3 regions of the Neptunicella sp. genome follow, and region 2 is predicted to be linked to each of the others. Evidence: predicted binding sites of a transcription regulator. Region 2 holds the regulator's gene; each other region holds the start of a gene.
What was found. The regulator LexA, encoded in region 2, represses DNA repair genes until DNA is damaged. The targets are predictions, from matches to a motif close to TACTGTATNNNNATACAGTA.
Positions count from the first base shown of each region.

Region 1: uvrD (DNA helicase II) is a predicted target of LexA. The motif match lies at 1,798-1,817, and genes of this name have one in related genera.
Region 3: dinB (DNA polymerase IV) is a predicted target of LexA. The motif match lies at 9,538-9,557, and genes of this name have one in related genera.

Region 1 is NZ_JBLWWF010000022.1:3,492-14,613, forward strand. It holds gene uvrD (DNA helicase II) at 1-1,746, opposite strand, end outside; gene ACTD55_RS15965 (carboxymuconolactone decarboxylase family protein) at 1,860-2,252, opposite strand; gene ACTD55_RS15970 (MerR family transcriptional regulator) at 2,327-2,683, opposite strand; gene ACTD55_RS15975 (DUF1801 domain-containing protein) at 2,761-3,165, opposite strand; gene ACTD55_RS15980 (peptidylprolyl isomerase) at 3,194-3,469, opposite strand; gene ACTD55_RS15985 (FxsA family protein) at 3,489-4,004, opposite strand; gene ACTD55_RS15990 (PLP-dependent aminotransferase family protein) at 4,078-5,511, opposite strand; gene ACTD55_RS15995 (TlpA family protein disulfide reductase) at 5,645-6,562, shown strand; gene cutA (divalent-cation tolerance protein CutA) at 6,644-6,964, shown strand; gene ACTD55_RS16005 (protein-disulfide reductase DsbD) at 6,989-8,773, shown strand; gene ACTD55_RS16010 (LacI family DNA-binding transcriptional regulator) at 8,802-9,842, opposite strand; gene ACTD55_RS16015 (TonB-dependent receptor) at 10,112-11,122, shown strand, end outside.
Region 2 is NZ_JBLWWF010000025.1:20,284-31,405, forward strand. It holds gene glpE (thiosulfate sulfurtransferase GlpE) at 1-2, shown strand, start outside; gene glpG (rhomboid family intramembrane serine protease GlpG) at 1-843, shown strand, start outside; gene ACTD55_RS16985 (flagellar basal body-associated protein FliL) at 847-1,233, opposite strand; gene ACTD55_RS16990 (chorismate--pyruvate lyase family protein) at 1,366-1,929, shown strand; gene ubiA (4-hydroxybenzoate octaprenyltransferase) at 1,933-2,796, shown strand; gene ACTD55_RS17000 (substrate-binding periplasmic protein) at 2,793-3,629, opposite strand; gene plsB (glycerol-3-phosphate 1-O-acyltransferase PlsB) at 3,879-6,314, opposite strand; gene ACTD55_RS17010 (substrate-binding periplasmic protein) at 6,482-7,225, shown strand; gene lexA (transcriptional repressor LexA) at 7,357-7,980, shown strand; gene coxB (cytochrome c oxidase subunit II) at 8,308-9,417, shown strand; gene ctaD (cytochrome c oxidase subunit I) at 9,428-11,020, shown strand; gene ACTD55_RS17030 (cytochrome c oxidase assembly protein) at 11,024-11,122, shown strand, end outside.
Region 3 is NZ_JBLWWF010000003.1:209,537-220,658, forward strand. It holds gene ACTD55_RS03635 (FAD:protein FMN transferase) at 1-774, shown strand, start outside; gene nqrM ((Na+)-NQR maturation NqrM) at 826-1,059, shown strand; gene ACTD55_RS03645 (cation:proton antiporter) at 1,113-2,399, opposite strand; gene ACTD55_RS03650 (glycosyl hydrolase family 18 protein) at 2,692-3,726, shown strand; gene ACTD55_RS03655 (acyltransferase family protein) at 3,827-4,933, shown strand; gene ACTD55_RS03660 (PEP-CTERM sorting domain-containing protein) at 5,306-5,995, shown strand; gene ACTD55_RS03665 (family 16 glycosylhydrolase) at 6,015-9,446, shown strand; gene dinB (DNA polymerase IV) at 9,572-10,630, shown strand; gene ACTD55_RS03675 (M17 family metallopeptidase) at 10,710-11,122, shown strand, end outside.

The DNA of each region.
Region 1 (11,122 bases), on a different contig from region 2:
GCTGGGAAACATCCCTTCTTCCACACCGGCCAAAAAGACCTGTGGAAATTCCAGTCCTTTGGCGGTATGAATCGTCATCATTTGCACCGCATCTTGGTGGCTATCGGCTTGATTATCTCCGGCTTCCAAAGAGGCATGTGCTAAAAATGCCGCTAGTGGCGTCATATTTTCCGCTTCTTCGGGCATTTCAAACTGCTGACAGGCGGTGACGAGCTGATCCAGGTTTTCAATGCGGCTTTGGGCTTTTTCGCCTTTTTCAGCCTGGTACATGGCACGTAAACCGGAATACTTGATGGCATGGTCCGCAATCTGTTCCAAATTCATTTCCGCCACATCAGCCTGCATTTTATGTACAAGATCAATAAAACTTTGTAAAGCATTGGCAGCCCGACCGGACAACCGTTTTTCCTGTAATAACTGTATCGAGGTTTGCCATAAGGTTTGGTCGGCGTCGCGCGCCTGTTGGCGAATTTGCAATAAGGTTTTCTCTCCCATTCCCCGGGTTGGCGTGTTGATCACTCGTTCAAATGCGGCATCATCCAGCGGCTGACTGATCATGCGTAAATAGCCTAGCGCATCTTTAACTTCCTGCCGCTCGAAAAATCGGGTGCCGCCATAAATTCGGTACGCCAGAGCTTCGTGGATCAGTGATTCTTCCAGTACTCGTGACTGGGCATTGTTACGATATAAAATGGCACAGTCACTTAACGCACCGCCTTTATCACTCCATTGTTTTATTTGCGCGACAATAAAGCGCGCTTCATCCAGCTCATTAAAACCGGCATACAATGAAATCAACTCACCGTCATTTCCATCAGTCCATAACTCTTTGCCCAGGCGCCCCTGATTATTATCGATCACGGTATTAGCGGCCTTGAGAATCGTACCGGTGGAACGATAATTCTGTTCCAGCCTAACTGTACTGGCGCCTTTAAAATCCCGTAAAAAATGCTGAATATTTTCTACATTGGCACCGCGCCAGCCATAAATAGATTGATCATCATCACCGACAATCATCATATTGTGATTGTCACTGGCCAGCAGCCGTAGCCACGCATATTGAATGTTATTGGTATCCTGAAACTCATCCACCAAAATGGCGCGAAAGCGTTGCTGATAATGCTGTAATACATGAGGGTTATTGACCCATAATTCGTATGCACGTAGCAGCAATTCGGCAAAGTCCACCAAACCGGAGCGATCACAGGTTTGCTGGTAAGCTTGATAAATATCACGCATTTTGGCTTGCTGATAATCACCATGAGTTTCAATATTTTGCGGGCGTAATCCTTCGTCTTTATTGCCGTTGATATACCATTGTACATGCTTGGGTGCCCAATTCTTTTCATCCAGATTAAGGGCTTTTAATACCCGCCTGATCAGGCGATATTGGTCATCGGAATCGAGAATTTGAAAACTCTCAGGTAAATTCACTTCTTGATGATGACGGCGTAATAATTGATGCGCAATCCCATGAAAAGTCCCCATCCACAGTCCTTGTAAACGAGTCCCCATCAAGCTTTCAATACGACCCCGCATTTCACGGGCGGCTTTGTTGGTAAAGGTGACCGCCAAAATACCAAACGGTGATATACCTTCGACTTCCATCAACCACGCAATACGATGTACCAGCACACGGGTTTTACCACTACCGGCACCGGCCAATACCAGCATATCACTGGCGGGCGCCCCCACTGCCGCTCGTTGCTTTTCGTTTAGTTGATCAAGTAAAGCCGATACATCCATCCCACTACCCAATTTTTTTAGGGAAAAATAATAGCGGCAGTATACCAATAATACTGGTTATATCTACAGGGAAGTAGCGTGTGCCGAGCAGCGTCGGCAACAATAAACACGAATTAATCTGAAGCGGGGATAATCTGTCGTTCAATAAACACCTGTTTGGCAACAAACATTCCATTTAAAGCGGCTGGAAATCCGGCATAAACCGCCATCTGTATTATGACTTCGATAATCTCTGATGGCTGACAACCGACATTTAAAGCACCATTGATGTGCACGTTAAGTTGAGGTTGGCAATGACCTAATGCCGTCAGCGCCGCTACAGTGACTAGCTCACGACTTTTCAAATCCAGTCCCGGCCGTTGATAAATATCCCCGAACGGAAACTCTATGGTGTATTTTGCCAAATCAGGGGCAATGCTGGCCAGACTTTCAATAACCTGCTCACCTGCCTTACCATCGATTTCGCGTAATTTGTTCAAACCAGATTGAAAACGTTGATTACTCATTGTTACTCCTGTTGTCGTGGGATATAAAAACATCACTCTACAACCTCGAGTAAACTCTAAGTCAACACCCCATGCTAATCGGTGGTTTGTTGCTTGTAATAGTCAATTTTGTCTTGCAGTTTTTGCAAATGTGCCACATCGGTGGCGATCCGTGCTTGCAAGTTTTTGGTATGTTGCTCCAGCAATTCAAGTCTGGAAAAGTGAGTCGCATCGCCTTGTTCACGCAGATCGGCGTAGGTTTTAATATCTTGCAGTGGCATGCCAGTGTCTTTAAGGCGTTTAATAAATGCGATCCAGTCAAGATCAGCCTGGCTAAAACTGCGATGACCACTGCTATTTCGATGAATATGCTTTAACAAGCCTATTTTCTCGTAATATCTGAGGGTATAAACCGATACCTTACTCAATTGGGAAAAGCGCTGAATATTCATCTACATTGATTCATCCGTATTAGTCATACCTGAAGGACAGAGCTAAAACCCATAATATGGGTTGATATAAAACAAAGTTAAACACCCAATAATGGTAAATGCTTAACCTTATGATATTGAAGCGATAATTGAATACAATGCTGTAACGGTGCGGTGGGGATATGATCATCCAGCCTAAAAATAATGGCTCGGTTCCCCTGATAATTAAACAACTCGCCATAACGCTGTTTAAATGTCTCTACCAATGAACTATTGCAGTTAAAATAAAGGGCGTATTGATCCGGTTGCTTTGCCTTCCAGTCAATCCGGATGGTGCTACCATGTTGAGCAATATAGCTTGGCTCACCCCATTTTAAGGTCTCAACTATTTCGCCTATTTCAAGCTCATTAGCGACAGTGAGAATAAGCTCGCGAAGATTCAACATCAGTGGCCGAATATGCGCAGGATAAGTGGCAAACTTGGTTTTAACCTGCTCATTCATACTCTGGTGCTGACACTTGCTTATCAAGTTAATTCCGATACAACGTTTTAATCAGATGAAAACCAAATTGTGTTTTAATTGGCCCATGTACTTGTAATATGGGCTTTTTAAACACCACATTATCGAACGCTTTTACCATCTTGCCTGGGCCAAATTCACCTAAATCCCCACCCTTTTTACCGGAAGGACAAAGTGAATGTTTTTTAGCTAAATCGTGAAAATTACCGCCTTTATCCAATAGGCTTTTAATTTTCTCCGCTTCTTGTCTGGTTTTAACCAATATATGACAGGCACAGGCTTTCATCGCTATTTCTCTTTTAAATTCAATCTGGCTTGTTTAGCTTATCGCGATCGGGGGCATCTTTGTTTTCATATTCCCCTTCAATAATATCGCCATCCTGCTGTGACGGTGGGGGCGACTGAAAATCAGCATGAAACTGCCCACCAAAACCCGATTGTTGCTGACGGTTAATATTATTCACCATTTGTACTTGCATACGTTGCATGATAGCCCGAGCAATAAATGGACGGGTGACAGGCAGACATAACAAAAAACCGACGGTGTCAGTAATGAAACCGGGCGTCACCAACATCACACCGGCAATGACCAGCAACAATCCTTCAGCCATTTCCTGACCCGGCATCTGACCACTTTGCATTTTAGTTTGAGCCTGAAACAGCGTTGCCAAACCTTGCTGACGTACCAGATATGAACCAATGGCAGCGGTAATAATGACAATAGCCACGGTATTCCAACCGCCTATTTGCTCACCCACATTCACGAGTAAGGCAATTTCTGCGATAGGTAGTATCGCGAATAAAATAAACAATTTTCCCAAAATTGGTTTCCTGCTTTAAAGGTGTATTTAAACGTTATGGCACTAAATAACCCAATACCAAGCCCGCAAATCGTTACAAAATGTTGATCAGTTTCTCAATCCCCGCGGGAATCGCCCGCTGGCTAATATGACCAAAGCCTAACACTAACAGTTTGTGATTATAGTTACCTGTACTAAATTCCTTGGCACTATGCAGTTTGATCCCTACCTGTTTGGCGCGTATCACTATTTCCTTACTGGACCATTGACTCTCTACCGCCACTGCCACATGCACGCCGGCCAAAATAGGCAATGGCCGGGCTTTGCGGTCAGCCAATGCGTTTAGACTAGTCACAATGGCCTCGTAACGCTGTCGATAAACCCGCCGCATTTTGCGAATATGCCGCAACAGCTCACCCTGCACGATAAATTGGGCCAAGGCTTCTTGTGTCACCACCGGATTGTGCCAGTCAGTTTGCTGTTTAGCGGTGGTTAATGCCGATATGGCCCAGTCTGGTGCGACAACAAAACCACAGCGTATATCTGGCAACATACATTTGGAAAAAGTTCCAACATAAAACACGCTGGCATGTCGATCATGAGTTTGCAAAGCATCAATCGGTGGGCCGGTAAGACGAAATTCACTGTCATAATCATCTTCGATAATCACCATATTGTGCTGCGCAGCTAAGGCCAGTAATTGAGCTCGACGCGCAGCAGACATGGCGACACCGGTTGGAAACTGATGCGAAGGTGTGACATAGACAATATTAACCGATGCGGGAATGTCCGACACCACGATCCCTTCATCATCCACCGGAATATGGATTATCTGTGCACCGGCTGCCGAGAAAGCCATGCGTGCCATTGGATAACCGGGATCTTCCATGGCAATGCGAGTATGACCACTTTTAACCAAAATACGTGCAATTAGATCAAAGGCTTGCTGGGCCCCCGTGGTAACCAGTACTTGCCCAACATGGCACGCAACAGCTCGGGAATGGGAGACAAAACCAGCGATAGCCTGACGTAAATTAGCCTGACCTTGTGGATCAGGAGCCGCTAACAGGCCTTTTGACTGCAATCGAATTTGGCGATTAATGTACCGTTGCCAAACACTAAACGGAAATTCACTCAAGTCCGGACTACCGACGGAGAAGTCCCATTGAGATTGTACTCCTGACTCGACATCGAATCTGACAGGGTGGTTCCAATAATCATTAATGCGAGGGTCAATTGACTGAACCGGAGTTGAGCTGACTGCGGGTAGGGAAACATCCGCCACAAAAGTTCCGGCTCCAAGTTGACTGTATAAATAGCCTTCACTAACCAGCATATCGTAAACACCAATCACGGTATTACGGGAAACAGCTAAACTCTGAGCTAATTTGCGAGTTGCCGGCATACGCAAACCCGCTTTTAAACGTCCGTCCATAATGGCAGTCGATAATTGTCGATGCAGTGAATCCAGCAACTCACCACGCTTGAGTTCGGCTAGATTTAATTCCAACTCTAAAATTGGTTCCATACATTTATCTATAATTGGCACTTTTACCAAACCAATTTAACCTGCAGACTATTATTTAGCAACTAACTAGACTATCTGACAATCCGTTATTTAGTGCCATACTGGCCTTTTATAACGGTCGGTGAGGCTTATTATGAAACATGTATTCTTTTCTTTCTTGCTGGTTGTATTGTTCACACCTGCACAGGCCAGCGAATTTGACATTCAACAAGCTCAGATCAGGTTAATGGACGCCAGTCCGCAAACGCTGGCGGATTATGCAGATGGCAAACCACTGTACTTAAAGTTTTGGGCCAGTTGGTGTCAGCCTTGTATGCAGCAGATGCCCCATTTTCAGCATGTGCAGGAACAATATGGCGATCAAATACAGGTCGTTGCAGTCGATATTGATATTAATGAAACTCGTAACGATATACAGCATGTGGTTAAACAATTTGGTTTAACCATGCCTATCGCTCTGGATAGCGATCATTCGCTGGCTCAATCATTAAATTTTGTCGGTACGCCTTATCATATATTGATTAATAAACAAGGTCGGGTAGTGCATAGTGGTCACGAGGCTGATGCTAAGCTGGATCGAAAAATTCAACTACTGGCGGCCGGTTCAGCTAGCCAGTTACCCCCTATCTTACTGACCGATAAAGACGGCCATAACAGCACTATTTCGCTTGATAGTGAACAACCAACACTATTATTTTTTAGCGCTACCTGGTGTGACTGGTATCTGCAAAAAACTCGTCCCGCAATGTCACAAGCGTGTATTGTTGGCCAGCAAAATATTAATCAATTATTTGCCGAGTACCCCAAGTTAAACTTGCGAGGCGTGGTCAACAATATCTGGACCGAAACCAAGGATCTAAACAACTACATCGACAAGTATCATATTCAGCATCCCATTTCGCTGGATGATTCGGGCGATCTGTTTTTCTCTTTTGGTATCACCCAAATACCACAATTAATTGTGATTAAACAAGGTAAGGAACTGTTACGTATCAAAGAGTTAACTGACTTACAGCACGTTAAACAGCAATTGGCAGCCTATTTACCCTAGCGCCTGTTTTTAACCCTAATATGGCGTTAATGGTTATAAAAATGCTACAACGGTGAAATGAATCACTTATGGAGCAGGTCAATGAAGGCGGAGTTTTGTATTGCGCTATGTACATGTCCAGATAAAACCATTGCCACACAAATTGCCCATACCGCTGTTAATCAACGATTAGCAGCTTGTGTGAATATAATTGACAAGGTTGAATCGGTTTATTTATGGCAAAATGAAACTCAACAGGACAATGAGATCCAGCTGGTTTTCAAGACCCGACATCAACTGATAGATGACTTATTTAAGTTAGTCATCAGATTACATCCTTATGATGTCCCGGAATGGCTAATACTGGATGTGGCCAACGGCAGTAATGCTTACCTGGACTGGATCCGTGATTCATTAAAATAATTAGATTAAGAGACTATTTCCGATATGACCTTGTTACGCCTGTTTATTACTAGTTTACTCTTTACCTGTTGCGTTAGTCTGGCTCAGACAAGTGATCCGTTACAGGATATGTTCAGTGAAGAGCCCCAGTTTTTGCCAGTCGATCAGGCATTCCAGTTTGATTTTACTCAACAGGGCGATCAACTTACCCTGAGCTGGCAGATTGCCGATGGCTATTATCTGTATAAAAAACAGTTTAAAACCGTAGTGAAAGACGCCCAACTCGGTGATCCTGTATTTCCTGCCGGGATTAAGCACGAAGACGAATTTTTTGGCGAATCAGAAGTATTTTATCAGCAAGTGGATATTCACTATCCAGTCATTGAGTCCGTACAGGATGGAGTGGTTAAAATACGCTATCAAGGTTGTGCAGATGCTGGCCTGTGTTATCCACCAACAACCAAAGTAGTGTATTTACAAGCGGTGACACCCAGCAAGGGTGACGTAACCACAACCAACACATCAACCACCTCCGCGAATCAATCACAGCAATTTGATTTAGCGGAACAACTCACCCGTGGCGATAATCTGGCTTACACATTATTACTGTTTTTAGGTTTGGGAATATTGTTGGCCTTTACACCTTGTGTGTTTCCAATGTATCCAATTTTATCAGCTATCGTACTGGGGCAAGGTAAACAGATCAGTTCAGCGAAAGCCTTTAGTTTAAGTTTTATTTATGTACAAGGCATGGCCGTAACGTACTCCATATTAGGCCTTATTGTGGCCTCCGCTGGCGTACAGTTCCAAGCCGCTCTGCAACATCCGGCCATTTTAATTGTTCTCATTGTCATTTTTGTCTTACTGGCATTAGTCATGTTCGGTACGTGGGAATTACAGTTACCTTCAAAATGGCAGGAAAAACTGAATAACCTCAGTAATCAGCAAACCGCTGGCAGCATAGTCGGTGTATTTATCATGGGTGCCATTTCCGGTCTGGTTGCTTCCCCCTGTACCACTGCCCCACTCACGGGAATTTTGCTGTTTGTCGCGCAAAGTGGTGATCTCGTGCTCGGCTTTACCGCGCTGTATGTATTGAGTCTAGGCATGGGTATTCCATTGATATTATTCGCATTAACCAGTGGAAAATTACTCCCCAAAGCGGGTAGCTGGATGAATGTGGTGAAAGTCACTTTTGGCTTTATGATGCTATCGGTAGCGATACTTTTTGTTGAGCGAATGGTTAGTAATATCTGGACCGATTTGGCTTGGTCATTATTAGGTCTAGCCCTGTTTAGTTATTGGCAAGTAATGAATCAATCCAGCCAACAAACGTTAATGAAAGGCGTACGAACGTTAGTGATATTTCTGGGATTGTTTGCCAGCGCCCTATACGGCTATCAACGTTTGTTTCCTACAACAATAGCCACCTCAGCCGACACGGCATCGGCTGTTCAGCATGATGTCAGTTTTATGCGGGTCAAAAATTTGCAGGATTTCCAAGCCAAGCTGGCGGCGGCCAATGCAGAAGGAAAATCGGTGATGGTGGATTTATATGCTGACTGGTGTGTGGCCTGTAAGGAATTTGAAAAATATACCTTTCCCAAACCAGTGGTTAAACAAGCCTTGGCGAATACGGTGCTGATGCAAATTGACCTAACCGATAACACGCCTACCAATTTGGGTTTTCAGGAGCATTTTAACGTATTGGGCTTACCGACCATTCTGTTTTTTGACACCAAAGGGAATGAAATCAGCAGCGGGCGCATCACCGGTTTTATGCAAGCCGAACCGTTTGCCAAGCATATCAATAGCATTTTGGCGCCTTAGGGCGCCTCTGCGGTTTTACCTATCTAAGTTAACCGTCCGCAAGGCGCTGGGTGGATTCCCTTACCACCAATTGAGGCTGGAAGTGTTGATGGGCAATTTTGCCAGTGATTCCTTTACCCGTTCGCTGGGCAATAATATGCGCGATTAGCGATGATGAGGCTTTACGTGCGATCACACTGATAGGCTGGGCCGCGGTGGTCAGTTTTGGCCATGTCTGACGAGAGAATGGGCTATCCTCAAAGCCAGCGATGGACAATTGCTCAGGTACCGATACCCCCATTAAACGGCTGGCAAATAACGCACCAGCCGCGATTTCATCGTTACAGGAGAAAATCGCCGTCGGTGGATCATCTAATCCTAGTAAATATTGCGCCCCTTCCACACCGGTTTTAAAAGAATACTGACCGGCGAAAATATATTCTGGATGCGTTTCAATTTGGTGTTTTTGTAATGCGGCAATGTAACCATTTTGTCGTTCGTCGGTAGAACGGTGACCTTTATCCCCGCTAATAAACGCAATCTTTTTATGCCCCAAACTAATAAGATGTTCGGTAATATCCAGCGCTGCTTCATGGTCGTGAATAAAAACACAAGGGGAGGTTTCTTGTTCTTCACAGGAGCCCGATACAACCCGAACAAAATTAACGTCCATCTGCTCCAGCGCTTCCAGCACTTCTGGCATCTCCGACAAAGGCGGAGAAATAATCAGCCCGGCCAATTGCGAACGGATCACCATCATCCGAATTTCATCCACAATAGTTTCGCTGGCCGCATTGCAAGGGTGGATTATTAGCTCATAACCTTTGTCTCGGCATTCACTCAAAATACCGTTTTGCATGTCAATAACGTAATACGCATTGGGATTATCGTAAACATAACCTAGCGCATAAGAACGAGTTCCCGCTAAATTTCGCGCCGCATGATTAGGCTGATAATTCAATGATGCGATCGCTTCGGAGACTTTTTTTAGTGTGTCGGCACGCACTGAACCTTCTTGGTTTATCACGCGTGACACGGTTTTTATCGAGACTCCGGCGAGTTCGGCAACGTCTTTAATGGTTGATTTCATTTTAGTCTTTCCAAATTCAATAGCGCATTGTTAACACAGAGACGCATTTGATTACCAGCAAGAATTATTTGATAGCTGCAAGATCAACAAACCCATATGTTATTTTTTTGTAATTATTATTTGCGTTCTGAAAAACCCTGTTGTAAATTTAACCACAAATGACAACGCTGTCATGTTTTATTTTTTATAAAACAGGCAAGTGGTTGTCATTTTTAAAGACGCCAAATGACAGCGCTGTCAATATAATAAAAGAGGACACTACAGTGAACATGACCCATTCAAGACTGAACAAAGTATCGCAGAGTATTAAACTCGCTCTGTGTATCGGAACCGCCAGTACTGCCGCTTTATTTCCTGCCGCAGTTAACGCACAAGAAGAACAAGCCGCCAAAGCGAGTGATGTAGAAGTCATTCAAGTTAGTGGTATTCGCGCATCACAACGTGAAAACCTTAATAATAAACGATTCTCGGACAGTATTGTTGATTCAATTACCGCCGAAGATATTGGCAAATTTCCAGATAAAAACGTTGCCGAATCTTTATCTCGTGTCACGGGTGTTGCCGTGAGTCGTGAGTTTGGTGAAGGTGAAAAGGTAAGTATCAGAGGTGCCGGCCCTTCCTTAAACCGCACGTTATTAAACGGTCAATCGGTCGCATCTGCGGACTGGTTTATCCTAGATCCTTCAACTCGTTCTTTTAACTATACGCTGTTACCCTCTTCTTTGGTTCGCAGCTTGGACGTATATAAATCTCCACAAGCGAGCATTGATGAAGGCTCAATCGGTGGTACTGTTATTTTGCGTACTCGCCGACCTCTGGAAATGGATGCCAACACCTTATCGCTAAGTATTGAAGGACAGTATTCAGATGCATCTGGAAAAACCGATCCACAATTGTCTGGTACTTATTCTTGGAAAAATGAAAATGAAACCTTTGGAGCATTGATTTCACTGGTTTCTCAAGATCGTACTTTAGAACGTCAGGGATTAGAAATTTTAGGCTGGCGCAAAAATACGGCTGCCAACGGTGACGAGTTCCGCTTGCCAAGTCATATTGGTATTCCTACTTTTGATCAAAAACGTGAACGTCGGACTGGGTTTGTTTCATTACAATATGCGCCTACTGCTGATCTCGATATGACTTTAAATATATTGAAATCTAAGATGGACTCTGACAATAAAAACTCAAACTTGCTGGTCCGTCCTAATGATATGGCTCAAGAAATTTATGATAATGCCACCAGCAAGCCTAACGGCAATATCTTAGCGTCCAGTGCCGAA
Region 2 (11,122 bases):
AATTTCGGGCATGAAAGCCACGCCCGTTTATTGTGTAACTACTTACAATCCGAAGGATTACATGTCAGTTATCGTTACCAGGCGGGAGAACACCCGCACGGGATAGAGTTACTCGATACCAGTCAGCAAGAAAAAGCCAACCAGTTAATCAAGGCCTTCCTGCAAAATCCGCTGGACAAAAAATATCAGCAATCGGCCTGGCAAACCGGTACTGCTGTTAATATGCGCACATCTGTTAAGGTGTCGCCGGAACGTGCCATTCAGTTTTGCCAACAAGCGCCTTTCACCTCAATCATTCTATTGTTGTGCGGCTTGTTTTATATCACCGCCAGTTTAGGCTGGTTTATGCAGGTAAATAACTTTCTGGCTTTTCAACCACTGCCCGTATTAGCTGAAACCCATCAGTGGTGGCGACTGTTTAGCCCCACGTTATTGCATTTTTCTATTTTGCATATTGTCTTTAACTTACTGTGGTGGGGCATGCTCGGCTCAAAAATCGAGCAACGTTTTGGCAGTACTGCGCTGTTTATGTTGTATTTTTTCAGTGGGATTATTTCTAATTACGGACAATATATGGCCACCGGTGTGCACTTCGGAGGCTTATCGGGAGTCGTCTATGCCCTGCTCGGCTTTGTGTGGTGGATTGGTTGGCTGCGTCCCGACTGGAAATTAGGTCTACCCAATTCGATTGTTGGCTTTATGCTAGTGTGGCTGGTCATTGGTTACGCTGACATACTGTGGGTCAACATGGCCAATACTGCGCATACGTTAGGCTTAATATGTGGTTGCACAATGGCGTGGCTGGTCAGTTTGTTAAAAACACGCCCTAAAACCGATTATTAAGGATCAACCCTGATACAGATATTTGGTAAAAATAATATCTTTAACCATTTCCGAGCCGGTTTCTTTTTTCAATTGCTCTCTTAACGTAGTCAAACAAAGTTGTCGAATTTCTTCCCGCCCGGTTAGTGACTTGATTTTATCCGCAGGCTGGCGACCAAAGATTTCAATGGTTAACGACCGCAATAAGGGCGCATGATGAGCAACGACCTCAAGGTAAGTCGCATCTTCAAGCATCAACTCAACCGATACACGGATATAGCCTAAATCTCGATTACTGGCACCGATATAATTGGTAACAATATCGGGTTCTAAACCAAAGTACGCATATTCAGCTTTGGCGCTATACGACTGGGCCATCAGTAATAAGACAAGAATAGTATTCTTCAGCATAAACTTGATCATCTTTTCCCCTATCGGCTAGAAGCCTACGAAACAAAATGGTATCACCATTCCATACAATGATTAACAGAATTCGATTCAGTTGGTATTATCCGCATTCATTCATTACTTGTTGTGCCTGTTTTGACCAAGCATTTTTTATTTCCAATCAATTACGTTCCTCAATGGTTTTCGGCCGAACAACTGAAAATTCCAGATCCGGTTTTAAAAAATTGGCTTCTCGACACCGGCTCCCTCACCGAACGATTACAAGCGAATAGTCGTCATTTTCGGCTAGAATTGCTTGGGCAGGAAGAATTAGCGATTAATGCCAGCGAACAGACGAGCCTCGGTATTGAACAAACTAATCCGGTAGTACGCGAAGTTTTACTACAAGGTAATCAACAAAATTGGGTTTATGCACGCTCACTGATGTCACGCAAATTATGTGATGATGCCAGCCATCAATTCGGCCAACTTGGCAATACACCACTTGGTAAAGTGATATTTAATGATCCTCGTTTTACTCGTCAGCCCTTTGAGATTTGCCGGGTACAAAGTGGTTCGGTGTTACACCAGAAACTCAATATCGACAGCTCCTTTTCATTATGGGGAAGACGCTCCGTGTTTAGCTATCAAGAATACAAACTGATGGTAGCTGAAATATTTTTACCTAATGCTCCGGCCTACAAAAATCAGGAAATTTAAATTTTGCCTTCAGTAAGCTCAAAAATTAATGCCTATTTGCGCCTTATGCGGATGGACAAACCTATCGGAACTCTCTTATTGCTTTGGCCGACACTTTGGGCGGTGTGGATAGCAGCGAATGGGCAGCCTAGCGTTAGCATTATTGTGATCTTTATCCTCGGTGTCATCGTGATGCGAGCCGCAGGCTGTGTGATCAACGATTTTGCAGATCGCAAGATTGATGGAGCAGTAAAACGAACGTCCACACGACCTATCATTACCGGTGAAATTAGTGCCAAACAAGCAATCATATTATTTGTTGGGCTCTGTCTGATAGCTCTCCTGCTCGTTTTGCAATTAAACATTCAAACCGTTTGGCTGTCTTTCGGAGCTGTTACTTTGGCGTTTTGTTACCCTTTTAGCAAACGGGTCACCCACTTACCTCAAGTAGTGCTGGGGGCGGCATTTAGCTGGGGGATCCCCATGGCATTTACTGCTACCAATGGTGAACTTTCTCCAGTGGCGTGGTGGCTATTTGCGGCAAATCTGATTTGGACCGTGGCCTACGATACACAATATGCCATGGTAGACAGAGATGACGATTTGAAAATTGGAGTAAAATCTACCGCCATATTATTCGGGCGTAACGATGTAGCAATTATTAGCGTATTACAGATTGTAACCGTAGCGATACTGTTAAGGATCGGCCTTGGGCTAGGTTTTAGCTGGCCATACTACCTAGGCTTACTGGCCGCTTGCGGTTTATTTGTTTACCAGTATCAACTCATTCGTCACCGCCAACGAGACAATTGCTTTAACGCTTTTTTAAACAACCACTATGTGGGCATGGTGATTGCGATAGGCTTAGCAGTCCAGTATTTATATTAATCAGGTAACTGAGTCTCAATACTGTACCAAAGCTCTTTCCTGCCGAGGGGAGTTTGCGCGGACATCATTGGATTATCCAACCTAATAATCTTACGCTGTTTAAGATTGGCATCCTTTAACATGGACCCGAAATACTGGTAAAAAAGTTGATCAAACGTGCCGTTAGCAATGGCTTTATTCAACCCCGTTTCGAGAATGTCATGCAATATTTGATTGTCTTTACGTACAAACAAATACTGCGCCGCTGGATATTGAAGCACAAATGTCGGGTCAATCACGATGGCGTCATATTGCTTAAGATTGTACTCATGCCATATTTCGATCACCGAGCGAGGAAAGTAATCAACTCTTTTCAGGCTTACCATCTGCAGCAACCCAGCCGTAGTAGTCGCCTTAAATACACGGAAACCATTGCTTTCCAGCACCTTGGTATCCGGCCAGTCTCTTCCTTGCCCAGCAGTCAATTTCTGTAAATTCTGTTTTGTTTCAAGAGCTGCAAACCGTTTTACATTGTCCTGATGTACAAACATCAATCGCCAACCGATTAATCCCTTAAACAGGGGAATTCGGACAGGTAATAATTGCTTCTCACGCTCCTGACTGGTCGCCATCCAATGCACGTCATAGACTCCCTGCTGGATCAGACTAATACTGCGACTCTGCGGCAAGGTAGGAATAGGTACGTTGTGAAAATCAAGCGCAACTCCAGATTGCTGAAACGCAAGACGCACAACGTCTTGAATGTAAAGATCTTGAAGACGATAAATGGGATTACTACTATTGACCGGATAGTTAAGTGTAAAAATAGGCTGCACCGGTTCCTCACTAGCCACTCCGGCGCCGCAAAATAACCCACACATCAGGCACAGGAGCCACTTCCACGCTTTGGCATTGCCAAACAGCTTAAGTTTTGCACCTGTTAAATTCGTTACTAACAACCCAACCTCTGGCTGAAAACAAAATTTCGTAACCATGTTAATACGCTTTGTAAAAAAGGTAGTCAACTACATTTGGCCGATGCTAGTGCATGAAAAAATGATTATTTACATTAAATTCAATTAGTTATTAAATAGCCAAGATAACTAACCAAGCTTGATACTTTGGGCTACATCCGCAACTAACCAGCCACTTAGCTCATTCAACAACCAATGACTTTGCTCAGTATGCGTGAGCATCCCTTCCTCGTCATTGTGCAGTAATTTCATCTCTCGCATGGCGTTAATTAACGCGCTAATCACATTCTTATCGTAAAACTCGGGGGCGGTTATACCATGCAATGTTGCTAATCTTTCGGCAAAACGGATACTTTGCTTTTCTAATTCCGAACGACTGAGCTTGTCTCCTGTTTCGGCCAGCGTTAATACGATGGCATAACGCTGCAACGTTTCTTGAATACAACGATTAAGCATCATTAATGAAAAATATTGCGAACTGGAACGAGCGGCTGGCAATATAGTTTCTTCATCTTGCTGCAAAAGACCCGTTACTCGCATGGACTCAATCATATCGACACATAGTTGTTGAGCTTGCGATGCATCCAAATACATGAACAGCTCTTTTTTCAGTAAGGGAAACAATAAAGCTACCCGGTCGATAATCTGCTGTTTCTGCATCCCGTTATTAGCAATCACCATCGCAGCAATCAAACCGGGGATCACGAATAAGTGCAAAATATTGTTTCGGTAATACGTCATCGCTATCGCGGCGGGCTCGTTCAACGAAATAATCCGTCCAAAGCTATCGTCCTGGACTGTGAATTTATCCAAGCTGAGTGTTTGTTCCAACAATGAATGGGCGGAATTTTCAGGCAGGGTAACCAGTTGGCTATAGGGAGCTTGTTGCAGTAGTTGTAGATAATCCCCAAGACATTGGTGTAATTCAGACTCGGTCAAAGCATGTTTATCCGCCGCCAATAGACACAATGAGATTAAATTCATGCCATTAACCGCGGTTGCCTGATTAATTCGTTGCATCACATCAGTAGCCAATTTATTGACCATCGGTGTCAGCCAAGTCGGTTTTTTATCTGGATTCTGTAAAACTTCATCACGCCAGTCTGGCTGACATTTATCCATAAACTGCCCCAAATTAATTGGCTCACCAAAATTCAGGTACCCCGTGCCATAATTTTTCAATTTGCGAATCGCTGAAAAAATTTGCCAAAAAGATTCTTTCTTTTTGTCTTTGCCACGTAATTCCTTTAAGTAACTGGCCACTTCCATAACGTGCTCATAACCAATGTACACCGGCACCAAGCTAATAGGTCGCTTCAGTCCTTTAAACATACTTTGTACTGTCATGGCTAGCATACCGGTTTTAGGCGGTAATAAACGCCCGGTGCGACTGCGCCCTCCTTCAGGATAATATTTTACCGAATAACCACGATTAAATAGCTGTTCCAGATATTCGCGAAACACTGCAGTATATAGCTTATTACCGGCAAAACTGCGGCGAATAAAAAATGCACCGGCCCGTCTGAAAATAGGTCCTGCTGGCCAGAAATTGAGATTTATCCCCGCCGCAATATGCGGGATCATTAGTCCTTCATGATAAATGACATAAGTTAATAACAGATAATCCATATGACTACGGTGACAGGGAACATAAATAATTTCGTGACCACTTTGTGCCAACTGGCGGACTTTTTCTGCATGTCTGATTTCCAACCCGTTATAAACTTTATTCCATAACTTGGTCAGCATTTTTTCGGCTATCCGAATCAACCCTTCACGATAATCACCGGCAATCTCATTGGCATAATCCTGGGCGCGTTTTTTGGCTTTTTCTGGACTAATCTTCTTACTGTGCTGTTCATCAGCAATGGCTTCTTGTACTGACTCTGATGCCAGTACACCTTGAATTATTTGTTCCCGAGCCATTTGTCTTGGGCCGGTAACAGCCTGACGACGACGCTGGAAATGCGTACGCGCCACCCGAATCAATTTATGTGCGATTTGTTCATCAGAGCCATGCTCGTTTGCCATGTATTGTGACGATACGGCTTTACTAAAATAAACCAAATTATCCCGTCCCAAAAACAGCACTATAAAAATCTTACGTAACCAATTTGGTGATGCCTTATTAGCAATTAATGCCCGCCAACTGGCGTCGGTTTTACCGGGTGCTCGACCCCAAAAAGTTGATACTGGGACTATTTGCAAATCAAGTTCTGCATTTAAGTGATGCTGTTCAAATAACAATTTGAAGGTATGAGCAATATCACTGGCCGTTGCTTTATCAGTAAATACTGATTGAGGTCGTTCTAAAAAAAGACAACGAGAAATTGTATGTGGTCCTACCGTAATCGTCCCATCCGGATCGACAAGGCCTACCTTTTTAACCGCATTTTTTAATGCCAGGCGATCGGTAACCGATTCGGTTTTAAGTAAATATAAAATCGGCTTTTGTGGATCAATTCCTAATTCTTGCTGAACATCTGCCGGAACTACTTTGGTACGAATAAGCAGCTTTGCCGGGATAGAAATGATTGCTGAAAACAACTGTTGCAACCAAGCCATAACCAATAAACTCCATTAAATAATTGCGCCATAGAATAGCATGGCAAGGCATGAAAAATCTGAAGATTAATCGACAATCAACAGTCATTATAACGTTATATTGTGTAAATAAGTGGATACGCTATGATGGCACTATTCTATTTACCGTCATAATAGCATTGGCAAACATGTTGAAAAAATCGATTCTGTTGTTGTCTTTATGCTGGATGAATTCAGTTTTCGCGTTACCGACGCTATCTGTTGTTACTGAAGTATCGCCCCCCCATCAAACACTGATCGATGGAGAAGTTGCCGGAATTAGCACCGAATTAGTTCGACTAATCCTCGACGATGCGGGTTTCGAAGCCAATATTAACGTGTATCCTTGGGCTCGTGCCTATCATATTGCTGACTCACAGCCTAATACACTAATTTATAATATGGCTCGTACTCCAAAGCGCGAACACCATTTCCACTGGATTGGATTCGTCGCCAGTTATCAATTGGGTTTTGTATCACTTTCAAGACCAAGTCAAGTGATTAAAATTGGCTCTTTAGATGATGCAAAGCAATATGTGACAGCAGTGCAGCGTGGTGATTTTTCTACTGAATGGCTGATACAACAGGGGTTTAAACCGGATACTAATCTGATTATCACTCCCAGCATCGCTGAATCATGGCAACTATTACAAAAAGGTAAAGTGGATTTAGTGATTGATGATATCGAGTCGGTCAATGCGATGTTTCATGAACATGCTGATACACCACCTTCAATCACCTTGCAGTACATTATTCCCGAATTAAAACAACAAACTTGGCTTGCTGCTAATATTGATACTCCATTAGCCACTATCGATAAGTTGATTGCTGCCCATAAAAAGGTGAGTAAAACCGAGTTATACCGCCACGTTATGCGTTATACAACCGACTAGGTCATCACACCGGCACACAAGCCACTTTTTCAGACTCACATAAATTGGTATTAATGTAATACTCAAATTTAGTTGTGATTTAAATATAACGGGATATACTGTTTGAAACTGTATAGAAAAACAGGCTGTTTATGCGTCCACTAACTCCCAGACAACAAGAAATTTTGCAACTGATTAAAGACACGCTGGCAGAAACTGGCATGCCGCCCACACGTGCCGAGATTGCTCGACAACTTGGTTTTAAATCGGCTAATGCTGCAGAAGAGCATCTTAAAGCGCTCGCCAAAAAAGGCGTGATTGAGATTCTACCGGGAACATCACGAGGAATTAGAGTTCAATATAGCGAAGAAGAACTACTTGAAGAACAAGGGCTTCCTCTAGTTGGACGAGTCGCAGCGGGAGAGCCTATTCTCGCTCACGAACATGTTGAAACCCATTACAAAATCGATCCCGCTATGTTTCACCCGAGTGCCGACTTTTTATTACGGGTAAGCGGTATGAGTATGAAAGACATTGGCATTATGGACGGTGATTTATTAGCGGTACACCGCACTAAAGATATTCGTAATGGTCAGGTTGTGGTGGCCAGGGTGGATGAAGATGTCACCGTAAAACGTTTTGAGCGCAAAGGTAGTCAAGTTTTATTACATGCTGAGAATGAGGAGTTTTCTCCAATCAAGGTCGACCTTTCCGTACAACCTTTCGATATTGAAGGCATTGCCGTAGGAGTCATACGCAATACTGACTGGATGTAATCCCACTGCTCAATTTTTATTCCTTCCAAAATTCTTCAAGCTAACTTTGTTTTAACTCTCAACAGGTTAGCTTTTTTGTGTTATTACTAACACTTGTTCAAAAATCAATCAGTTAGTTGTAAATTATGCATAAAAAGGTGGACGCCAACCGCCTTATTGAGTAATTCTTGTACTCTTATTTACATATGCATAACAAAAAAGTGGAATATCACTTACAAAAGTGAAGTTTCATCATGTCGATATGACAAATTAGTGTGCGGTTTGTCGATCGATGATTTCTACCTAACGAGGAGATGTCACGTGAACAGAGGTGTTTTCAGAGGGGCGATGGCCTTAATTGCCTTATTGTCTACATCTGCGCTGGCTAATGATATGCGGTTAAACCTGACCAAAGGGGTTTCCGATATTAGTGCGCAGGTTTACGATTTACATATGACCATTTTTATTATCTGTGTGGTTATTGGTGTTGTGGTCTTCGGCGCCATGTTTTATTCCATGGTCATGCATCGTAAATCTCGAGGGGTTAAGCCCGCCAACTTTCATGAAAGTACCAAAGTGGAGATTGTTTGGACCATCATTCCATTTATTATCTTAATTGGTATTGCCATCCCAGCCGCTAAAACACTCGTTGCCATGGAAGATCCCAGCGATCCTGACGTCACAGTGCTTATTACTGGCTCTCAGTGGAAATGGCACTACAAATATATGGATAGTGATGTGGAGTACTATTCCGTCTTAGCTACCCAGCAAGATCAAATCCATAATAAGTTGGAAAAAGGTGATAACTACCTGTTAGAAGTCGATCGCCCTCTAGTCGTACCAACCAATAAAAAAGTCCGTTTTTTAATTACCTCTGATGATGTTATCCACGCCTGGTGGATGCCAGCATTTGCGATTAAAAAAGATGCCAATCCGGGCTTCATTAACGAAGCATGGACCCGAGTTAACGAGCCCGGCATATATCGTGGCCAATGTGCCGAACTGTGTGGAAAAGATCATGGTTTTATGCCCATCGTCGTAATTGCCAAAGAGCCAGCAGAATATCAAGCCTGGATTGATGAACAAGCCGCTATCCAACGCAAAGCCAAAGAAGAAGAGCAAAAATTACTGGCAATGAATATGGAAATGGATGAACTAATGACGTTAGGTGAAAAAGTGTATCTATCTACCTGTGCTGCTTGCCACCAAGGTAATGGTGAAGGCTTGCCGGGTATTTTCCCTGCCTTAAAAGGCAGTCCTATCGCCACCGGTAACATGTCCAAGCACATAGAAACGGTCGTAAATGGTGTTAGTGGTACCGCGATGCAGGCATTTGGCAAACAGCTTAGTCTCAAAGAATTAGCCGCTGTCATTACCTTTGAACGTAATGCTTGGGGCAATAGCACTGGTGACACAGTACAAGCCAAAGATGTTAATGCCGTAATTAAAGGCCAATAGGAGAAAGATCATGAGTAGCGTAGCCGACGATTTGCAACACGACGAACATCATGAACATCATGCTCCCAGCGGCATTAAGCGCTGGTTGTATACTACTAATCATAAAGATATAGGTACATTATATTTATGGTTCGCCTTTATTATGTTTTTAACTGGCGGTGCCATGGCGATGGTAATCAGAGCCGAATTATTCGAGCCCGGATTGCAGATTGTTGAGCCAAATTTCTTTAATCAGATGACGACCGTACATGGTCTGATTATGGTGTTTGGTGCCGTCATGCCAGCCTTTACCGGTCTGGCAAACTGGATGGTACCATTAATGATTGGCGCGCCGGATATGGCGTTACCCCGGATGAATAACTGGAGTTTCTGGATCCTGCCTTTTGCCTTTATCATCCTGCTATCGTCACTGTTTATGGAAGGTGGTGGTCCTAACTTTGGTTGGACATTCTATGCACCGCTTTCAACCACTTATAGTAATGACAGTACCGCCTTGTTTGTATTTTCAGTGCATATCATGGGGGCTTCTTCGATTATGGGAGCGATTAATGTCATCGTAACCATATTTAATATGCGTGCTCCCGGCATGACCTATATGAAGATGCCAATGTTTGTGTGGACCTGGTTAATAACAGCCTTCCTGTTAATTGCAGTTATGCCGGTGTTAGCGGGTGCGGTCACCATGGTATTAACTGATAAATTCTTTGGTACAAGCTTCTTTAATGCCGCTGGAGGCGGTGATCCGGTGATGTTCCAGCATATTTTCTGGTTCTTCGGTCATCCTGAAGTGTACATCATGATTTTGCCAGCCTTCGGCATCATCTCACAAATAATCCCAACGTTTTCCCGTAAACCCTTGTTTGGTTATGCTTCAATGGTCTACGCAACCGCGTCTATCGCGTTATTATCCTTCATCGTATGGGCACACCATATGTTTACCACCGGTATGCCGCTTTTTGCGGAGCTATTCTTTATGACTGCAACGATGCTAATTTCGGTCCCAACCGGGGTAAAAGTATTTAACTGGGTTGCCACCATGTGGCGCGGATCGTTAACCTTTGAAGTCCCCATGTTATTCGCACTGGCGTTTATTGTGTTGTTTACCATCGGTGGATTTTCAGGATTAATGTTGGCGCTTACGCCAGTGGATTTCCAATATCACGATACCTACTTTGTAGTTGCCCATTTCCATTATGTGCTGGTTACCGGTGCGATCTTTTCAATTATGGCAGCCGCCTACTACTGGCTACCCAAATGGACTGGCCGGATGTACGACGTCAAGCTGGCTAAATGGCATTTTTGGTGTTCTTTAATTTCAGTTAACTTACTGTTCTTCCCAATGCATTTTGTTGGACTGGCCGGAATGCCAAGACGTATTCCAGACTATTCTCTGCAGTTTGCCGATTTTAATAAATGGATCAGTATTGGTGGCTTTGCATTTGGCCTGTCTCAACTGATTTTCCTGACCCTACTGATTAAAGCCTGTAAAAAACAAGGCGAACCTGTATCAGATCAAGTATGGGAAGGTGCAGAAGGGCTAGAGTGGGAAATTCCATCTCCTGCCCCTTATCATACTTTTGAAACACCACCGAAAGTGAAATAAGCGATGACGGCACCTAATAAGCCTTCTAAACATAGCAAAACCGTTACCAAACTTATGCTGGTGGTGGTGGGCATGTTTGGTTTCGGCTTTTTACTGGTGCCG
Region 3 (11,122 bases), on a different contig from region 2:
CGTTTTAACCAGTTTCCAGCGCATCGGGTTTTTCCATTATCCAAAGCTACCAGACAGGTGATTGACGAGTCTATTCGGCTTTATCATATGACGGATGGAGCGTTGGATGTTACCGTGGGACCGTTAGTTAATTTATGGGGGTTTGGTCCTAAAGCCAGACCGCACACCATTCCAACCGACGAGGTAATTGAACAAACTCGTCTGCAAACTGGTGTTCAACACATTCAGCTTAGCGATGAAGGAATAAGTAAGGCCATTCCTGATTTATATATTGATTTATCTTCCATTGCGAAAGGGTATGGTGTGGATGCTGTGGCTGACTTATTAGAAAAGCAGGGAGTTAGGGATTATCTAGTAGAAATTGGTGGAGAAATGCGTTTATCTGGCCATAAAGCGGACGGAAGTGATTGGCGAGTCGCGATTGAAAAACCTGAATCGATGGATAGAGCAGTGCAACAGATCATCTCCATTGGCGATAATGGTATTGCTACTTCTGGGGATTATCGCAATTACTACGAAGAAAATGGTGTACGCTATTCACATACTATCGATCCGCAAACAGGTAAGCCAATCCAGCATAAATTGGTGTCGGTTACCGTGGTAACCCCTTCGTGCATGACGGCAGATGGATTAGCGACTGCCATTAACGTGATGGGTTTTGAAAAGGGTAAAGCTTTTGCGTTAGAACACAATTTGGCAGTATTGTTAATAAATCGCGAAGACGGGCAGTTTGAAGCCTATAATACCCCGGCATTTGAACCCTATTTACGTTAGAATTGGCTGGTTGGTTGAACGGCTGAATTTACATTATTGATTGGAGTTGTTGTGAGTACTTTTTTGCTGGCTTTTGTATTTTTTCTAGTAGTAATGATAGCAATGGCGATAGGTTATATCGTGCAAAGAAAATCCATTGCTGGCAGTTGTGGTGGTTTAGGTGCATTGGGCATTGATAAGGCCTGCGATTGCCCTGAACCCTGTGATCGCAAAAAAGCGCGTATGGAAAAAGAACAAGCCAGAGCAAAGAAACTTGAGCAATGGCAACGGGATCAAATTATTTAATGAGTTAGTTATTACCAATCCGCAACTTGATGGCGGATTGGTAAGCGCTATTATTATCTCTCGTTGAGCTCTTTAGCCGCGATACTTTTGGTGATAAGCGGAGAGATAGTTAATCCTTGTACAATGATTGAGAATATAACTACCACGTAAGTGATAATCAGTATAAGGCTATGAATATCCGTTCCGTTAGATAATATCGTGCCGCTGGGAATGGAAGCAGCCATCGCTAGAGCCAGACCTCCTCGTAGCCCTCCCCAGGTTAAGATCCGCACCGAGTTAAGATCATATTTTCTAAACAGTCTAAACACCACATAAGGTGCAGATACGCTTAAAAAGCGAGCCAGTAACACGACCGGTACCATTAATAAACCAAAACCAATCTCTTCCAGTGTGAGCGGCATGGTGACCAACAATAAACCGATTAACAGAAACAGCAGGGCGTTAAGAAAGTTATCTGTGGCATGCCAGAAGTTTTTAACATACTTGGTACCCGACATACCGTTACGCTTAGACGCTTTAGAGCGAGTTATATTGCCCATTAATATTCCACTGGTCACCATTGCCAGTGCACCTGAAATATCCAGTATATTGGCTAATGCAAAACCGGCTGAGGGAATTGTTAAGGTGACAAGCAGACGAATATTGGCATCTTTACTGTGCATAATTAAGTAATGTCCAACCAAAGTCAGTACCAAACCAAAAGCCACCCCACCTACCGCATCAACCATAAATAGTGTGGCGACACTTGAAAAGGTCGGTTCTACCCCAGAAAAAGCGACTGCGTAAATGGTGGTGAAAATGACTAAGCCTACACCATCGTTAAATAAGGACTCACCTTCGACCTGAATTGAAATATTAGCCGGTGCTTTCATTTGTTTGATGATCGCTAATACTGCAATGGGATCGGTTGGACTAATTAATGCGCCAAACAGCAGACAGTAAATAAACGGAACATTCCAGCCAAACTGAGTAAATAGCCAGTTGCTGAGATAACCAATAATAAAGGTTGATGCCAAAGTGGAAAATAACACGAGTATGGTGATTTCCCATCGTTGTTTGCGCAACGCGGGTAAATCTATTTCTAATGCACCAGCAAAGAGTAAAAAGCCCAGCATCCCTTTGAGTAGTAACTGATTGAAGTTTAGATCTGACACAATATTGGTGATGGCCATGGCGTTTTCATCGCCAAGTAACTTTACCGCCAGAATAAGTAATAGCGAAATAAGCACCGAGCCGGTGGTGATCGCAATTGTAGTTTGTAACTTAAGTATGTATTGATTGGCCCACGCGATAAAAATCGCGATAGCGGACAAAAAGCAAATCAAATACCAGGCATTCATCAAGCATATCCTAAAGTAGAGAGTGAAATAGCGTTTGAACTGCGCATTGCGGGAGACATTTTGCGTACAAATTAGCCAAGTTTAGCCAGTGTAAACTGACGTAATTTTACACTTTTAGACAAAGTTCGTCACGATTCAATTATGCGAAATTGTTTGGTCTTATCACAAACATGGTAAGTCTATGGTTTGCCATGCATTAAAAGCTGTTGTACATTCCATAATCGATGACAGCGTTGTCATTTTTTTGGATGAATTATCCTCCCGATGAATATGGGTATAGATGGAATTAAGTATGAAAAATATCGTTAGATTAGTGACTTTGCTGTTGTTACTGACTTCAGTCGCAAGCGTGTCAGCCCCTTATCGGGTTATCGGTTATATTCCAGCCTATAAAGATCTGACAGCTATTATCGATAATGTTGATTTAACTAAATTGACGCATATTAATGTGTCATTTTTGAATCCGGATCAAAGGGGATTGTTTTTTACTGCCGATGGATTTACTTGCATGTCTAAAGACGAGGATGGAACCCCCGTCGATGTTAACGATATCCGTTATGTGATTAAACAAGCTCATCAACATCAAGTGAAAGTTTTACTCTCCTTAGGGGGCGGGGTGTTGCCCAGTTGTACGGGAGATTGGGCGCAATTGTTACAACCTCAAACACGTTCTAAAATAGTTACCCAACTACTTGATTTAGTAGATGAACTTGATTTGGATGGGTTGGATATTGATTTGGAAGGCATTGTATTAACTCGAATTGATCAAGCCAGTAATTATACGCCTTTTATTAAAGCACTATCTCAACAACTTACACCACGCGGTAAATTGTTAACCACTGCGACTGCCTCATACGAGGGAGGCATGGTGCCTATTTCGTCCCTGCCTTATTTCGATTTTGTTAATCTGATGTCTTACGATGGTATCGGCCCAAGTTGGGGCATTGCGGGGAGTCAGCATGCGACTTATCAGCAAGCTGTACGTGATGTTCAATTATGGCAAAGTCGTGGCTTAGCACAGGATAAACTCGTGCTTGGATTACCCTTTTATGGCTATGGATTTGGGCAATATAAACCAAATTATGCAATTAAGGACATACTCAGTGAATTTGGTGTTGATGCCCTTAATCAGGACGTCATTGGTCAAGCCTGCGATGGCTGCGATTATATTACCTATAACGGGATTAAAACCATTCAAGCGAAAACCCAACTAGCGCTAAAACAGGGGAGTGGAGTGATGATTTGGGAATTATCCCATGATGCGGTAGCGCCAAACAGTCTATTACAGGTTATCCAAAATGAGATTAACCAGTTTGAAGCCAACTAAAAATCAGCCAGGAATAGAATTTATTACAATCACTTGTTAATCTAACCCTCAAATGACAGCGTTGTCATTTGAGTTTTCATGTCAATAATTGGAGTGAGAAATGCAACAAACAATAAAAAAACAACGGGTTGCTGCAATTGATGTATTAAGGGGACTTACCATTGCCTTAATGATTTTGGTTAACACCCCCGGCTCATGGGGGCATGTTTATTGGCCTTTCCTGCATGCTGACTGGAGTGGTGCGACTCCTACCGATATGGTGTTTCCATTTTTTGTCTTTATCGTCGGAGCCGCCATGTATTACGCGTTGGCATCGGCTCGTACTAGCGGCAATATTCCATGGGGGAAACTGGTTAAGCGTGCCTCTTTGATGTTTCTAATTGGTTTTCTACTCAATATCTTTCCGTTTAATGAAAATGCGGAGAACTGGCGCATTTTGGGCGTATTACAACGTATTGCCGTTTGTTATTTGTTTGGAGCTGTACTCATTTTGCTCTTGTCAACGCGGCAGCTTATCGGGGTTTGTGTCGCCATTTTACTTGGTTATTGGTTGTTACTAACGATAGGCAGTAGTCAGCCTTATGGCTTGGAAACTAATTTGGTCAGGCAAATCGATTTAGCGATATTGGGAGCCAATCACTTGTGGCAAGGCAAAGGTATCGCCTTCGATCCTGAAGGCTTGCTCAGCGATTTACCCGCTATAGTAACGTTAATTAGTGGTTATTTAACTTGTTTATGGTTGGCAAAAACACCTGCGCCAGTCGAACAAATTAAAAAGTTATTGGCGGCTGGAATCCCATTAATTTTGCTGGCATTGGTTTGGCATCATTGGCATCCGATTAATAAAAGTCTGTGGACAGGTTCTTTTGTATTTCTAACCACCGGTGTGGCAATGTCTGTTCTGGCGTTGATTATTTGGGCATGGGAAGTTGTTGGCATACGAGCGGGAATGGAGCAGTTCCGTATCTATGGTAGCAATCCGTTGGTAGGCTATGTTGGTTCCGAATTGTTTGCTATTTGCTTAGCTACTTTGGTGACCGTGAATTATCAAGGGCAAGCTATTAGTGGGTATCAATATGGCTTTGAAATACTAAATCAGTGGATGCCAGCAAAGGCCGCGTCATTGCTGTTTGCCTGTTTGGTTGTCAGCCTGTTTTATATTGTTGCGCTTTATCTGTATAAGAAAAAGTGGTTTGTAAAGTTATAAACAACACTCCGGTCAATCGATATTATTTTTTCGGTTGGCCGGTTTAAACGGTTGATTGATGATATTGTTAATACAATGTTTATTCTAAATTAGTATAAGTTAATTGTTTTTGTATCTATCTAATCATTTTATGCTCCGGCTTGTATCTTAAAAAACTAATATAAACAGGTGTTTACGAAATTTTTACGAGCTGTGCTTTTTATTTTCCCACTTTCATATTGGGTTTTTTCTAACCATTTAAAATATTGATTAATATTCATCCATCTCATACTCTCTAAATGTTAAATAAATGTAAGCGCTTTCAGGTTGTTAAATGAAAGCGCTTACATCAATAATAAAAAACCAAATAGATGTTAGGTAGGAGAGAACAACATGAGTAGAAAATTAATATTGATGTCAGCGCTGCTGCTAGCCAGCAGTAATGTGATGGCTGCAGCCATTACTAATGGGAATTTTGCCGATGGCGGTTCCTGTAGTTTAAGCGGTTGGACTAAATATACAGAAGACGGGGATGTAAATGGTTCTGACTTTTCGACTAGTGGCGCTGCACCTAATTGTAGCGCCAACCTTAGTGTGGGGGATTGGGACACTTCATTTGCTTATGTTAATGGGCTATCTCAGGAACTGGATTTAACGGCTACGGCAGGCAATTCTCTATTGTTAACTATGGATTTTAGCGTAGATAGCATCTTAACCAGCCAGGATACAGACTTTTGGGCAGATATATTAACTATTGCTTTGGTGGACGATAGTGGGAATAAATTTAATCAGCTTGGTAAAGCTGGAGAGTTTTTATTTGATATGGATATTGACGGATTTGCCAGTCAGCATTTAGAGCTGGAACTTGATAACTCTTTCGCAAACCAGAGCGGTTGGTCGTTGGAATTTCTAATGCTTGATACGTTTGATCAATTTGGTTCAACTCTGTCAATTAGTCATGTTGCGCTTAGCGAAGTGTCTTCACAGGTCCCTGAGCCGGGGAGTTCTGCACTACTGGCGTTAGGTTTGGTTGGTTTGTTAGGGCGTCGCAAACTAATTTCTCACCGTATTTATAATTCATAGCGTATTGAGAGGAAATAATATGAAAATTATTAACGTTCTCAAGGTGCTATGTTGCGCCTTACTCGTAACATCCAACATTGCGTTAGCAGATTGGCAAGATGCGGCAGAAGATATAACAGTCACTCAATCCCGTATGACCTTTGACACAGTCAAAGGAACGTATCTGGTTTATCTATCTATTACGAATGCGGGGTCTAGTACGCTGAACGGTCCCTTTAGAGTACTAATTGAAAATACCACGTTGCCTGTTGCTTATTTTGACGGGGAAACATCATCAGGCATTCCTTATATGGATATTCCAAATCAGGAGCTGGCTTCCGGTGAGAAGGTCTCTATTGGTGTTCGCTTTGAGAAGCAACGTGTTCGTTTAAGTTTTGATACTCGCGTTCAAAGCAACGCGGACACCTCCAACTGGACGATGGTATGGAATGACGAATTTGATGGTAGCGAAATCGACACATCCAAATGGGGATTTGAAGTTAACTGCTGGGGCGGTGGTAATGGTGAGCAACAATGTTATACCGATCGTCCGGTTAACTCTTGGGTCGATAATGGTGTTTTAACTATTAAAGCCCAGCGCGAAAATTTTACCGGGCCAGCCGAAGTGGAAGGGGATATGAGCAATACTGCCACGTTACCCTACACCTCCGCCCGTTTGCGCAGTAAAAACAAAGGCGACTGGACCTATGGACGCTTTGAAATTAGGGCTAAATTGCCATCTGGACAGGGAACGTGGCCAGCGATCTGGATGTTACCTACCGATTATGTTTATGGTGCGTGGGCAGCTTCTGGTGAAATTGATATTATGGAAGCAGTCAATTTAAAAGTTAGTTCTGATGAAGCCGGTGTGCCTGCAAATACTCCCGAACGTCGCACTTATGGAACCTTGCATTATGGTGGTGTCTGGCCTGGTAATGTGTCTTCGGGAGCTCCTTATAAGTTACCCGAAGCCGTTAATCCTGCCGATGGATTCCATGAATATGCACTGGAATGGGAAAAGGGGGAAATACGCTGGTATGTAGATGGAGTCCATTTTGCCACCCAACGTGACAGTGGCTGGTACAGCCAATATAAAAATGAAGAAGGTTTGACCGTTAATGGTGATGAAGATGCGCCATTTAATCAGCGTTTTCACATGTTACTTAATTTGGCTGTAGGCGGTGCTTGGGCCGGTAACGTTAATCAGAAAGGAATTGATGAATCGGTATTCCCGCAAACCATGCAAGTGGACTATGTGCGAGTCTATGAATGCTCGGTTAATCCCAATGAAGGAACTGGTTGCGCCACAATTGACGACAACGCCACGGTGGTGGAAGGTAATCAGCCTCCGGAAATTGTTAACCCTGAAACCGGCTTTGGTCAGGAATCAGTATTTAATTTGTATATTGATCAACTGGCTGATGGATTAACGTTCGAAAGTTATAATCCGGATGGCAGTATTACTATCAATGAACAAGCACAAGACGGCCATGGTAACGTGGTCAATATTGATAAAACCACGGCTAACGGTAATGTCTTTTTTTCCTACCCACCCAAAGTTGATGTAGCGCGCTGGCAGGAATTTGGTGTATTAACATTTGATCTTAAAGTAAATAGTGCCGATTTAGGTACTGAACTACTGGTTAAACTGGATAGTGGCTGGCCTGCTGTAAGTGATTATAGCGTGCCATTGCCAAGTACAGGTGAATGGGCTCAAGTTAGGATCCCTATTGCAGACATTGTGGCTGCAGGTAATCGTTATGCACCCGGAAATTTTGTTAACTTGGCATCAGTAGCCAATCCGTTTGTAGTGGAACCTACAGGTGCGATGAACTTCAGTATTGACAATGTGCGCTATGAATTTGATTTGAGTCATGCTGATACGGCGACGATTTTTGACGATGAGGATCACGTCCCCTTTGGTATCAATAAATATGTTGCCAATGGCAGTGTGGAGATTGAACAAGTGGCGGCAGGTGATGGAAATCATGGTCAGGTTAAGCAAGTTACGTTTAACACCAATGAATCAGTGGTGTATTTCCAGACGATGCTGCAACGGGATTTAACCCCACTTAAATTAGATTTAAGTGCATTCAGTTATATTGAATTTGATCTTAACGTTGTGGCAGATCCGCGCGCCGATCGTACCTTTATGGCCAAGATGGATTGCGGTAGCCCTTGTGGTTCAGGTGACTATCCTATCGCTGCACCGGACATTGGTGTGTGGACACATTATAAAATCCCTGTGGTGGATTTGGTTAATAATCCGGGTTCAAGTTTGAATGTGTTTCAGGTCGATACGCCATTAGTGGTCTTCCCTGCGTGGGGCAATCAACAAGGCGTGATCATGCAGGTAGACAATGTGCAACTCACAAAAGGCGGTGAGGTAGTACAGCCACCGCCGGTACCCACTGATGAGTTGGTCGTGTTTGATGAATCGCTGGCGCAGGGTTGGAGCCTTTGGGATTGCTGTGCCAATGCCAGTGTTACGCAAATAAATGACCCTGATGAAAATCATGGGGAAGCGATTAAAGTTGATTTCTTTGGTCCTTCTGGCACCGTATCTGGTCTATTTTCCAGCTCGGTGGTGGATTTAACTCAACTGACCAATGGCACTTTGGAATTTGATTTAAAACTGGTGCAACAACCTGATGACCTGACCGCACCAATACTACTGAAGGTTGAAGCGCTCAATAGTAGTTTTGCGCAATTTGAATTAAATCAAAGCCTGCAAGGACAAGATGCACAACTAGGACACTGGCAACACTTTACCTATCAATTATCTGATTTAGCGGCAGCGGGTCTGGATTTATCACAGGTTAAAATTGTAATGATTTTCCCAGCTTGGGGACAGGCCATGGGCGCGGTTTATCATCTTGATAATGTCGTATTTCGCTCAAATGATGGCAGTTCATTAGACAGTGATAGCGACGGAGTTGTTGATGATAATGATTTATGTCCCGCGACCATTCCGGGAGCTGATGTAGACGCAAATGGTTGTGAAATTATTCCAGCTGATACCGATGTTGATGATCTGTGTCCAAATACATCTGCGGGTGTCAGTGTCGATGCAACTGGTTGTGAAACCATCATTACTGATGCGGATAACGATGGTGTTGAAGATAGTGTAGACCAGTGTCCTAATACACCAGCAGGGACAGCCGTGGATGCAACTGGTTGTGCAGTGCCAACCAACAGCTTGACTGGATTTGTGCAAACCAGTAACAGCACATTGTATTTTTACGCCAATAATAACGATTGGGCAATTGTTCATTATGAAATTAATGATGGTGGTCCATTAAATGTAGGAATGAATAATGTAGGTGGTCAGAATATCTGGGAGCTGAATGATCTTAGCCCCGGTGACGTCATCAGCTATTCATTTACGTATTGGACCAATGATGGTCAAGGGGGTGGGGGAGCAACTGATACTGCTGTCCAGACTTATACGGTTATCACTCTACCAGAGTAACGGTTTAAAAAGCCTGCCGGAAGCAGGCTTTTTTATTGGTATCTGTATATGTCTTTTTTACACTTGACATTATGATGAATAAACGCAAAATAACTGTATTAATGTACAGTCATTTGCGAGGCGGTATGCGCAAAATTATCCATATTGATATGGATTGCTATTATGCTGCGGTGGAAATGCGAGATAATCCTGATTATCGTAATGTGCCATTAGCGATTGGTGGGGCTAGTGACAGACGTGGAGTTATTTCCACCTGCAATTACCAGGCTCGACAATTTGGTGTGCGTTCAGCCATGGCAACTGCGCATGCGCTAAAGTTATGCCCTGATCTGGTATTGATTCCAGGCCGAATGGACTTATATGTGCAAATATCCAAACAAATCCGTGAAATATTTCAACGTTATACCGACGTTATTGAGCCCTTATCACTGGACGAAGCCTATCTGGATGTCAGCGAATGTAACTTGTTTGGAGGCAGCGCAACCTTAATAGCAGAGGATATTCGCCGCGCTATTGTTAACGAAACCGGCTTGACTGCATCCGCAGGAGTCGCGCCCTGTAAGTTTGTGGCAAAAATTGCCAGCGATGAAAACAAACCCAACGGTATTTGTATTGTTAGCCCGGATAAATTGGATGATTTTGTTCGTCAGCTGCCGTTGGGCAAAATTCCTGGAGTAGGTAAGGTGACGCTGGAAAAGCTGAACAGGATGGGATTATTTCATTGTGAAGATGTGCGTCGGTATCCTTTTGATAAACTGCTCAAAGCATTTGGCAAGCTCGGACCCGTGCTATGGCAGCGCAGTAAAGGTATTGATGATCGGCAAGTGACGACTAATCGGAAACGCAAGTCGGTGGGAGTCGAAACTACGTTGGCCGAAGATATTCATACCGAACAACAATGTTGGGCATTGATTGAACAGCTGTACCCCAAATTGGAAAAGCGCCTTAAAGCAGTAAGCCATAATCTGGCCATTCACACACAGGGTATTAAACTCAAGTTTAGCGATTTTCAACAAACCACGGTTGAGCTGCGTTATAGTCATCTGGATAAAGCCTTTTTCCAGTCATTGTTATCCGAGGCACTGAGTCGCCGAGCTGAACGAAGTATTCGGTTGGTAGGATTGCACGTTGCATTGCCCAATGACGCAGAAACTTTACAGTTAGAGTTACCTTTGGCCGGATAAATTAACCCATCTATTTGCGAGCTATAGTTATTTTCTGCCACAATCGAATATCACCAATCAGTCAATTTCGGGATAAATAATGGCATTTCCAACTCCGTTATGGGTAAAAAATCTGGATCAGGCAATTGAACAACACAGTGACTGGGATGGCATTATTGTTATTGCCCCTGAATCTTCAAATTATCGTCATCCCAAACTAGCTCAAATTATTGAAGCACATAAAAAACTCGATGCCCGTGCTGGTGTTGAGCCTGTGCTTATTACGGATCCTGATATTGCCGGACAGCGATTAATTTACGCGCCTAGCGGCAATTTATTACGTGATTATGACGACGTACGTCGTTTTGCCGATGCGGGTAAAAAAGCCATCGTTATTGCACGTGATGCAGGCATGCTCAAGCCTCTGCTCGTAGTGGATAAACTGCAACATAATCCATTATATGAACATGCGTTAGAAGTGACTTATTTGGCCATGTGTCAAGCGCTTTGGCA